2 linked regions of the Posidoniimonas polymericola genome follow. The main gene of each other region encodes a partner of the protein of the gene in region 2 in a complex. Links are inferred from orthologs where the notes say so. Each region holds a gene or a part of one and is shown on either strand. Other genes may lie near its edges.

The links. Proteins that work in one complex are often made in the same cells at the same time.
Region 1: the proteins of fliM (region 2) and fliG are in contact, whole or in part, in a crystal structure (PDB 4QRM), measured with the Thermotoga maritima proteins. The link is inferred for Posidoniimonas polymericola from one-to-one orthologs. Residues at the interface, in WP_004081085.1 of Thermotoga maritima: Tyr124, Leu127, Asp128, Ile130, Met131, Gly132, Gly133, Pro134, Glu136, Pro139, Arg141, Thr144, Glu145, Ile146, Glu147, Ser149, Ile150, Lys153; in WP_004082903.1 of Thermotoga maritima: Phe122, Ser125, Glu126, His127, Pro128, Gln129, Thr130, Val133, Glu157, Arg161, Leu164, Leu165, Arg167, Ser169, Glu171, Val172, Glu175, Ile176, Asn179, Lys182.

The regions. Positions count from the first base shown.
Region 1 is NZ_SJPO01000008.1:311,361-314,962, forward strand. The notes cover bases 675-3,602. They hold fliG (flagellar motor switch protein FliG), read right to left. Parts: upstream 2,670-3,602; coding sequence 1,680-2,669; downstream 675-1,679. Other genes in these bases: Pla123a_RS17255 (hypothetical protein), read right to left, coding at 675-1,525; Pla123a_RS17265 (chemotaxis protein CheX), read right to left, coding at 2,858-3,328; Pla123a_RS17270 (6-pyruvoyl trahydropterin synthase family protein), read right to left, coding at 3,526-3,602. Also shown: Pla123a_RS17250 (Gfo/Idh/MocA family protein), read right to left, coding at 1-348; more of Pla123a_RS17255, read right to left, coding at 602-674. UniProt on the Bacillus subtilis protein: One of the proteins that forms a switch complex that is proposed to be located at the base of the basal body.
Region 2 is NZ_SJPO01000008.1:137,029-141,349, reverse strand. What follows is about bases 598-3,569. They hold fliM (flagellar motor switch protein FliM), read left to right. Parts: upstream 598-1,532; coding sequence 1,533-2,606; downstream 2,607-3,569. Other genes in these bases: Pla123a_RS16605 (carbon starvation CstA family protein), read right to left, coding at 2,603-3,569; Pla123a_RS16615 (glutamate-5-semialdehyde dehydrogenase), read left to right, coding at 598-1,488. Also shown: folP (dihydropteroate synthase), read left to right, coding at 1-102; more of Pla123a_RS16615, read left to right, coding at 208-597; more of Pla123a_RS16605, read right to left, coding at 3,570-4,321. UniProt on the Bacillus subtilis protein: One of the proteins that forms a switch complex that is proposed to be located at the base of the basal body.

The DNA of each region.
Region 1 (3,602 bases), 170 kb from region 2 along the record:
GCCCGACTCTTTGGCGAGCTTCACCAGCTCGCGCGACTCGGCAGAGTCCATGGCGAGCGGTTTCTCGCTCACCACGTGCTTGCCGGCGGCCATGATGTCCTTGTTGACCTGGAAGTGCAGGTGGTTGGGCGTGCAGTTGTGCACGACCTGCACATCGGGGTCGGCGAGCAGCTCGTGGTAGTCGCCGTACGCCTTGGGGATCGAGAGCTCGTCGGCCTTGGCCTGGGCGAGCTCGGCGCCGCGCTCGGCGACCGCGATCACCTCGACGAAGCCGAGCCGCCGCAGCGCCTCGACGTGCGCGGGGCCAATGAAACCGGTGCCGATTACGCCTGCCTTGATCGTCTTCATAGCTCGAGCCGCTGTCCTCCGGGGGAATGAATTCCCCCGCATTCTAGCGGCTCGGCGATGGCTACGGCTAGCTGCCCGTGGATAGCTCACGCGGGCTTAGAGACTTGGCGGGGTAACACCAGAGAGCGGGTGCCGGGGGCGCTCCGCGCTAGCGGAAGCCCCCGACTGTCCTCGAGGTCCGGTTGGCGCGTCTCGGGGGCTTCCCTACGGGAGCGCCCCCGGCACCCATCAACCGCGGCTCCCCTGCGACGAACTACGAGCCGTCGGCCCGGGTAAGCGTCCAGGCCGTCTGCTGGCCGCCGGCGAGTGTGACCTGCACGGTCCCACTCGGCTGCGTGAGGTCGGCAAGGGTGGTCGTGAACCGCGTCGAGGAGCCGTCGAGCGACCACTCGGCCTGGCCGCTGGAGCTGTCGACGCGGCCGCTGAGGTTCTGGGTCGTGCCGGTGAGCTGGTCGAAGTAGACGCCCCGCAGCGCGCCGTTCTGGGCGACCGACAATTGAACCGACTGGGCGCTGAGGGCGCCGGTCGTGGGGCTCAGCCCGTACACGCCGAGCGGCAGCCACTGGGGCGTGGCGTCCGATGGCGAGCTGAGCGGTGCGTTTTCACTAATGGCGGTCTGGCTGGTCGACTCGTACACGACCGTGGTCGAGGACGATGTGGCCATCGGGTAGGTTCCGTACGCCAGCCAGCCGGTCACGGCCGCGGCCGACGCGACCACCGCCGCGTCGGCGTGGGGGTGGGTGTACTGCCACGCCTGGGGGTGGTCGGCGTACCAGGCGGGCGAGAACGGCTGCGGGCCGTTCTGGAAGTTCTGGGCGGCCGACTGCGCGGCGGCGCCGTACTGGCCGTTGCGTTGCTGCTGGCTATTGCGGTACTGCTGGCCGGCGGCGGCAGGTGGCGTTTGCCCAGAGAGGAACTGCTGGACGTCGGCCGGCGATCTGGCGCCGGTGGGGGCGAACTGGCCGCCGCCGCGCTGGCCGGCCGAGAATTGTCCCGCCGCGGGGGCGCTGAGCCGGCCGCCGGGGGCCGCGAGCGACCCGCCTGCCGGAGCGCCACGAGAGAAGCCGCCGATAGAACGGCCTCCTCCCCCTCGAGGGCCGCGTGCCTCGGCGATCTCCGAGACAGGCAGCAGCCAAACGAATCCGAGCAGGGTCATGGCGCGTAGCGGCGTCAGCATGGGTGCGGTAAGACCTCGTGGTAGGGCCGAGAACCGGCGTGGGAGGAGATCAGGGCAGGTGGCTGGCAGACGGAATTTACGCGACCTACCCAAGCCTACCTCATAAAACGGCCAGCCGCGGCGGCCGTCTACACCCTGCCGAGCCCCGAGGGGGCTACTGCACCATCATCTCCTCTTCGCCGTTGGCGTTGATCTCGATCTCGCCGGAGTCTTCCATGCCGCGGACCAGGTCGACGATCTCCTGCTGCTGGGCCTCGACGGCCGACAGCTTGACGGCGCCCATGTACTCCATTTCCTCGCGGAGCATGTCGGCGGCCCGCTGGGACATGTTGCCGAGGACCTTGTCCTTGAGCTCCGCGCTGGCGCCCTTGAGGGCGAGCGCCCACTGCGAGTTCTCGACCGTTTTGAGGATCTTCTGGATGTCGCGGTCGTTGAATTTGGCAATATCGTCAAAGACGAACATCAGCCGCCGGATCTCCTCGACGAGTTGCGGGTCCTCGGTGGCGAGGTTCTCGAGCAGCGTCCGCTCGGTCGACCGGTCGGAGACGTTCAGCATCGCGGCGACCGACTCGATGCCGCCGGCCATCTGGAAGCTCTGGCTCATGACGCTGCTCATGCGGCGCTCGAGGCCGCGCTCGACCTCGCGGATAATCTCGGGGTTGGTCTGACCCATGCCGGCGACGCGGCGGACCACGGCGAGCTGCTTCTCCTGCGGCAGGCCGGCCAGAATCTGAGCGCCGAAGGCCGCCGGCAGGTGCGACAGCACCAACGCGATGGTCTGCGGGTGCTCGTCGATCACGTAGGTGAGGATGTTCTGGCTGTCGACGTTCCGCAGGAAGCCGAAGGGCAGGGCCTCGATCGACTGGCGGATGTTGTCGAGCGTGTCGCCCGCCTCGGAGCCGAGCGCCTTGCGGACCAGGTTGCGGGCGAGGTCGAGCCCGCCGGCGCCGCTGCCGGTGTTGGGGTTGGCGTCGGCGAACGACCGGATCACCGACATCTGCTCGTCGGCCGGGATCCGCTTGGTGCGCGCGATCTCGATCGAGACTTGCTCCACCATGGACGGTTCGAGTCGGCTCAGCAGATCGGCCGCGTCGTCCTCGGGGAGGCTCATCAGCAGCACGGCGGCGTTGTGGATGTCGGACACGGCGCAAACTCTTCCCTGGGGCCCAAAGACCTGCGCGGTGGGGACGCTCCATTCCGCGCTACGCGCAGTCTGGTATCGGCGCCCAGCGGAGGCGCTCATGAGAAGAAGTAACGATTAGGCGGACTGTAGCGGCCCTGGCGGGCCGCCCGGCGCGGCTAGCAGTGCTGGCGCCGCGCCGTGCGGGTTGGCTAGGCGATGACCTTGGAGGGCTCGAAGCCAACCTCCAGCAGCAGCGGGCCGAAGTCGGTGTCGTAGCTGACGCTCACGGGGGGCGACGACGACGGGAAGCGGACCTCGTGGCCGACGCCGGTCACGACGTTCGGCAGGCTGACCGACAGCTCGTACTGCTCGAGCTCGACCTTCGCCTGGCCGGCGATCATGTTGGCCAGCTCGCCGACGGTGTCGATGACGTCGTCGTTCAGCTCAGTAATCTCGTCCATCAACATGACCGACGCCGCCTTGATCGCTACCTCCTCGGAGAGGTTGATCACCACGGTGCCGATCGCGTGGCCCGACAGGCCGATGATGCCGCTGATCGGATACTTGCGCACCTTGGGGTCGCCGAGCGTGAGGTCGCCGCGGCGGGCCTCGGCATTCAGCATCGTGCTGAACGTGTTAGAGACGGCCTTCAGGAACGGATTAATGTGTTCGGCTTGCATTGTGCATCCACTGACTCAGGTGGCGCCCAGAGGGCAGACGGAGTGCCGCCGCACGGGTGCGGAGCTGTGTGTACCCCAAGACTAGGTTCCCACAGCGACGCGGGGACCAACCGCGCCCGCTTTACGGCAGACGGCCCACACTTCGGCGCCGGGTGTAGCGGTTGCGCCGAGGGCAGGGCCCGCACAACCGGAACGGGTCAATCGGCCGTCCAGCTCCAGACGCCCTCCTGGCCGTTGCACTCGTCGACCGAAACCGTGATGGCGGCAGGGCTTG
Region 2 (4,321 bases):
GTGCTGCGAGTCCACGACGTCCGCCCGACCCGCGAAGCGATGCTAGCATTCGCCGCTTGCGGCGGCCTCGACCGCAGCCACGCTAGCACTAAACCATTCTGACAAAATGACTTAGGCGGCCGACTGGTCAACGTTGCCTCAGATCGCGACGCCTGCCATACTCGCACCGGCGCTCTGCGCCAGAACCTTCTGACCTCACGATTCTTCATGCCTGCTCAAACCAAATCTACTGTCGACCTAGCAGCCTACTGCCACGAGGTGGCTGAACGCGCCAAGGTGGCGTCGGCTCAGCTGACTTCGGTTTCTGGTCAACAGAAGATCGATTGGCTGCGACAATCCGCGAACCTGCTTAGGACCAGCGCCGAGGTCATCAATGCGGCGAACCAGAAAGACCTGGCCGCCGCGCCGGACTACGGGCTGACCGACGCCCAGGTCGACCGGCTGCGGCTAACGCCCGACCGGATCGAGTCGATCGCGGTGGGGCTCGAGGAGGTCGCGGCGTTGCGGGAGCCGGTGGGGCGGGTGCTCGACTCCACCGTGCGGCCCAATGGGCTGCGGATCGACAAGGTCTGCGTGCCGCTTGGGGTGGTGTTCTTCATCTACGAGTCGCGGCCCAACGTGACCGCCGACGCCGCCGCGATCTGCGTCAAGGCGGGCAACGCCGTGATCCTGCGGGGCGGCAAGGAGGCGCTGCACTCGAGCCGCGCAATCGTCGACCTGCTGGCGGAAGCCGCCGAGGCCGCCGGGCTGCCGCGCGACGCGGTGCAGCTGGTGTCGACCACCGACCGGGCGGCCGTCGGGCACTTTCTCAAACAGTCCGACTTCATCGACGTCGCGATCCCGCGAGGGGGCGAAGGCCTCATCCGCCGGGTGGTGGCCGAGGCGACCATGCCGGTCATCAAGCACTTCGACGGCAACTGCCACGTGTACGTTGACGCCGCCGCCGACCTCGACGCCGCCGAGGCGATTGTCGTGAACAGCAAGTGTCACCGCCTGGGGGTGTGCAACGCGGCCGAGTCGTTGGTCGTCCACGCAGACATCGCGGCCGAGGCGGTCCCCCGCCTGGTCATCGCGCTCAACAAACAAGAGATCGAGGTCCGCGGTTGCCCCAAGGTGTGCGAGCTGGCGCCGTCCGCCGTGCCGGCGACCGAGGAGGACTTCGGCGCCGAGTTCCTGGGTCCGACGATCTCGGCGGTGGTGGTGGGCTCGCTCGACGAGGCCATCCGCCACATCAACCGCTACAGCTCGGGCCACACCGAGAGCATCGTCACCACCAATCTGGCGGCCTCCCGCGAGTTCGCCGAACGCATCGACAGCGCGGCGGTGGTGATCAACGCCAGCACGCGATTCAACGACGGCGGCGAGTTCGGCCTCGGGGCGGAGATCGGCATCAGCACCGACAAGTTCCACGCCCGCGGGCCGTGCGGCGTGGACGAACTGACAAGCTACAAGTACATCGTCCACGGACAGGGCCACACCAGAAAGTAGCCAAGGGTCCGGGACGGACGCAACCCAATCGCAAGGACGCGAACATGGGCGACGTGCTCAGCCAAGCGGAAGTTGAAAACCTGCTGAGTTCGCTGGACGGCGACCCGACTCCTGCTGCGCCCGCGCAGCAGGCGGCCGCCTCCCCCGCCGCGCCGGTTTACTCGTCCGTCCCGGCGCCTCCTCCCCGCACGCGCGAAAAGGTCACGCCGTACGACTTCAAGCGCCCGGAGCGCGTCGGCAAGGATCAGATGCGGGCGCTGCAGACCATGCACGAGGGGTTCGGCCGCAACTACGGCGCGGCGCTCTCGGCGCTGCTGCGGACGATCGTCGAGGTGAAGCTGACGAGCGTGGACCAGCTGACCTACAGCGAGTTCATCTTCAGCCTCGAGAACCCAACCTGCTTCAACCTGATCAACGCGGCCCCGCTCGAGGGCCAGCTGATCCTCGACATCAACCCGTCGCTGCTGTTCCCGATCATCGACCGTCTGCTGGGCGGCGGCAGCGAGGCGACCCCGCCGGCGCGGCGTCCGCTCACCGAAATCGAGCTGCTGCTGGTCGGCCGGATCACGGGGCTGTTCCTCAACGAGATGCGTTCGGCCTGGGAGAACGTCATCGAGCTCGACCTGAGCGTCGATCGGGTAGAGAGCAACCCGCAGCTGGTGCAGATCGTGCCGCCGAACGAGGTGGTCGTGCTGATCAGCTTCGAGCTCACCATCGGCGACGTTCGGGGCATGGTGAACCTGTGCATCCCGTTCAACTCGATCGAGCGGATCGGGCAGGAGCTCAGCGCCAACAGCTGGGTGACCTACTCCAGCAAGCCGGCCAGCCCCGAGGCGATCCAGCGGCTCGGGTTGCAGGTGCAGTCGGCGGCGGTCGAGGTGGTGGTCGAGCTCGCCGAGACCACCATCAGCACGGCCGACTTCATCGGCCTGCGGGTGGGCGACATCATCGCCACCGAGAAGGACGTCCGGCAACCGCTCTGCATGCTCATCGAGGGGCGTCGCAAGTTCGAGGCGTCCGCCGGGGCGTTCAAGGGCCGCAAGGCAATCCAGGTGAGCGGCGTGATTACCGACCCCGCGCAGCGGACCGCGAAGCAGGCGGACGAAGACGCCGCTTAGGCACGCTCAGCGACTGGGGTGTCGTGCGCCGGTTGGCGCTCCAGAACCTTCCAGGCGCGGGGCAAAACAATCGCCGCCTCGATCACCATCCAAACCTGCAGCAGCAAGATAACCACGCCGAAGCCGAGCAGCACGTGCTTGCCGTTTGGCCAGAAGTCTTGGGCAATATTCTGCGCCATCGCCCACCCGGGCACGACCAGCATCAGCACCATCGGGAGGGCGGCAAACCAAACCGGCAGCCCGCGGCGGAGCAGGTAGAAGACGATCACCATGAGGGCGAGCCCCGCCAGCAGCTGGTTGGTGGCCCCGAACAGCGGCCACAAAATCAGCCCCCCGGAGCCGGGGCCCGAGCCGCCGTCGATCAACGCAACCGCCCCGCCTGTGACCACCGCGATCCCGGTCGCGATGTGCTTATTGGTCAACGGCGCTACACCAAGCGTGCCGCCCAGCTCTTGGATCACGTACCGCTGCAGCCGGGTCGCCGTGTCGAGGGTGGTGGCGGCGAAGCAGGCGACCAGCACCGCGATGATGGCCACGCTCAGCCTCTTCGGCACTCCCAGGGCGCTGACGAAATTGGCGCCCCCCTCGACGAACCCGCCGACCATCTGCGGCAGCTTGTGGTTCTTCCAGCCGCCGCTGGTGACGGTCTGCCCCTGCTCGTTGGTGCTGGTCGTGATCCGAGCGTCGTACTTTGATTGCCAGGCGGCGGCGCCGGTCAGCGTCTTCCCGTCAGGCGTGGTGACTCCCATCCCGAGCCCGGCACAGCAGGCCAGGATAACAACCACGGCGAGCGCGCCCTCAAGCAACATCCCGCCGTAGCCGACCAGCCGCGCGTCGGGCTCACGGTCGATCTGCTTGCTGGTGGTGCCGCTGGCCACCAGGCAGTGGAAGCCGCTGCACGCGCCGCAGGCGATGGTGATAAACAGGAACGGGAAGATGGGCGGCGCGTCCTCTGGGATCTCGGTGGCGATCATTGGGGCGGCGGACAGGCTGGCCTTCCCCGTCAATCCGGCCACCGCCAGCCCACCGACCAGCAGTGCCAGGGCGACCATCAGCTGGTGGCTGTTAATGTAGTCCCGCGGCTGCAGCAGCAGCCACACCGGCAGGACGCTGGCCACGTAGCAGTACGCAAGGAGCAGCATGGTCCAGACCACGACGGGATTTCCGTAGGCGCCCAACGCGTCAATCGGGGCGAGGCTGAAATCGAGCCCCAACTCCGGTGCGTAGGCGCCGACCGCGACCGTGGCGTAGAGCACTACCAGGGCGATGACCGACGGCCACAACAGACCGACTCCTGCGCGGTAGACCAGCAAACCCACCACAACCGCGAGCGGCATGGCGGTCCAGACGCTGAGCACCGAAGCGGGGTACAGCTTGAAGATGATGGCGATCACCAACCCGAAAATGGCCAGCACGACCATCAGCGCAAAGAACAGCACCAGCAGGAACAGCAGCTTGGCCCGTGGCGAGATCACCCGGCCGGCGACCTCGCCGATGGTCTGCCCCTGATTGCGGAGGCTCAGCACCAGGGACCCGAAGTCGTGCACCGCACCGACAAAGATCGACCCGAGCACCACCCACAGCAGGGCCGGGAGCCAACCCCAGAAGACGGCGATCGCCGGCCCGACGATCGGCCCGGTCCCCGCGATGCTAGTGAAGTGGTGGCCGAAGATCACGCTCGGCTTCGTGGGCACAAAGTCGACATCATCCCGCAG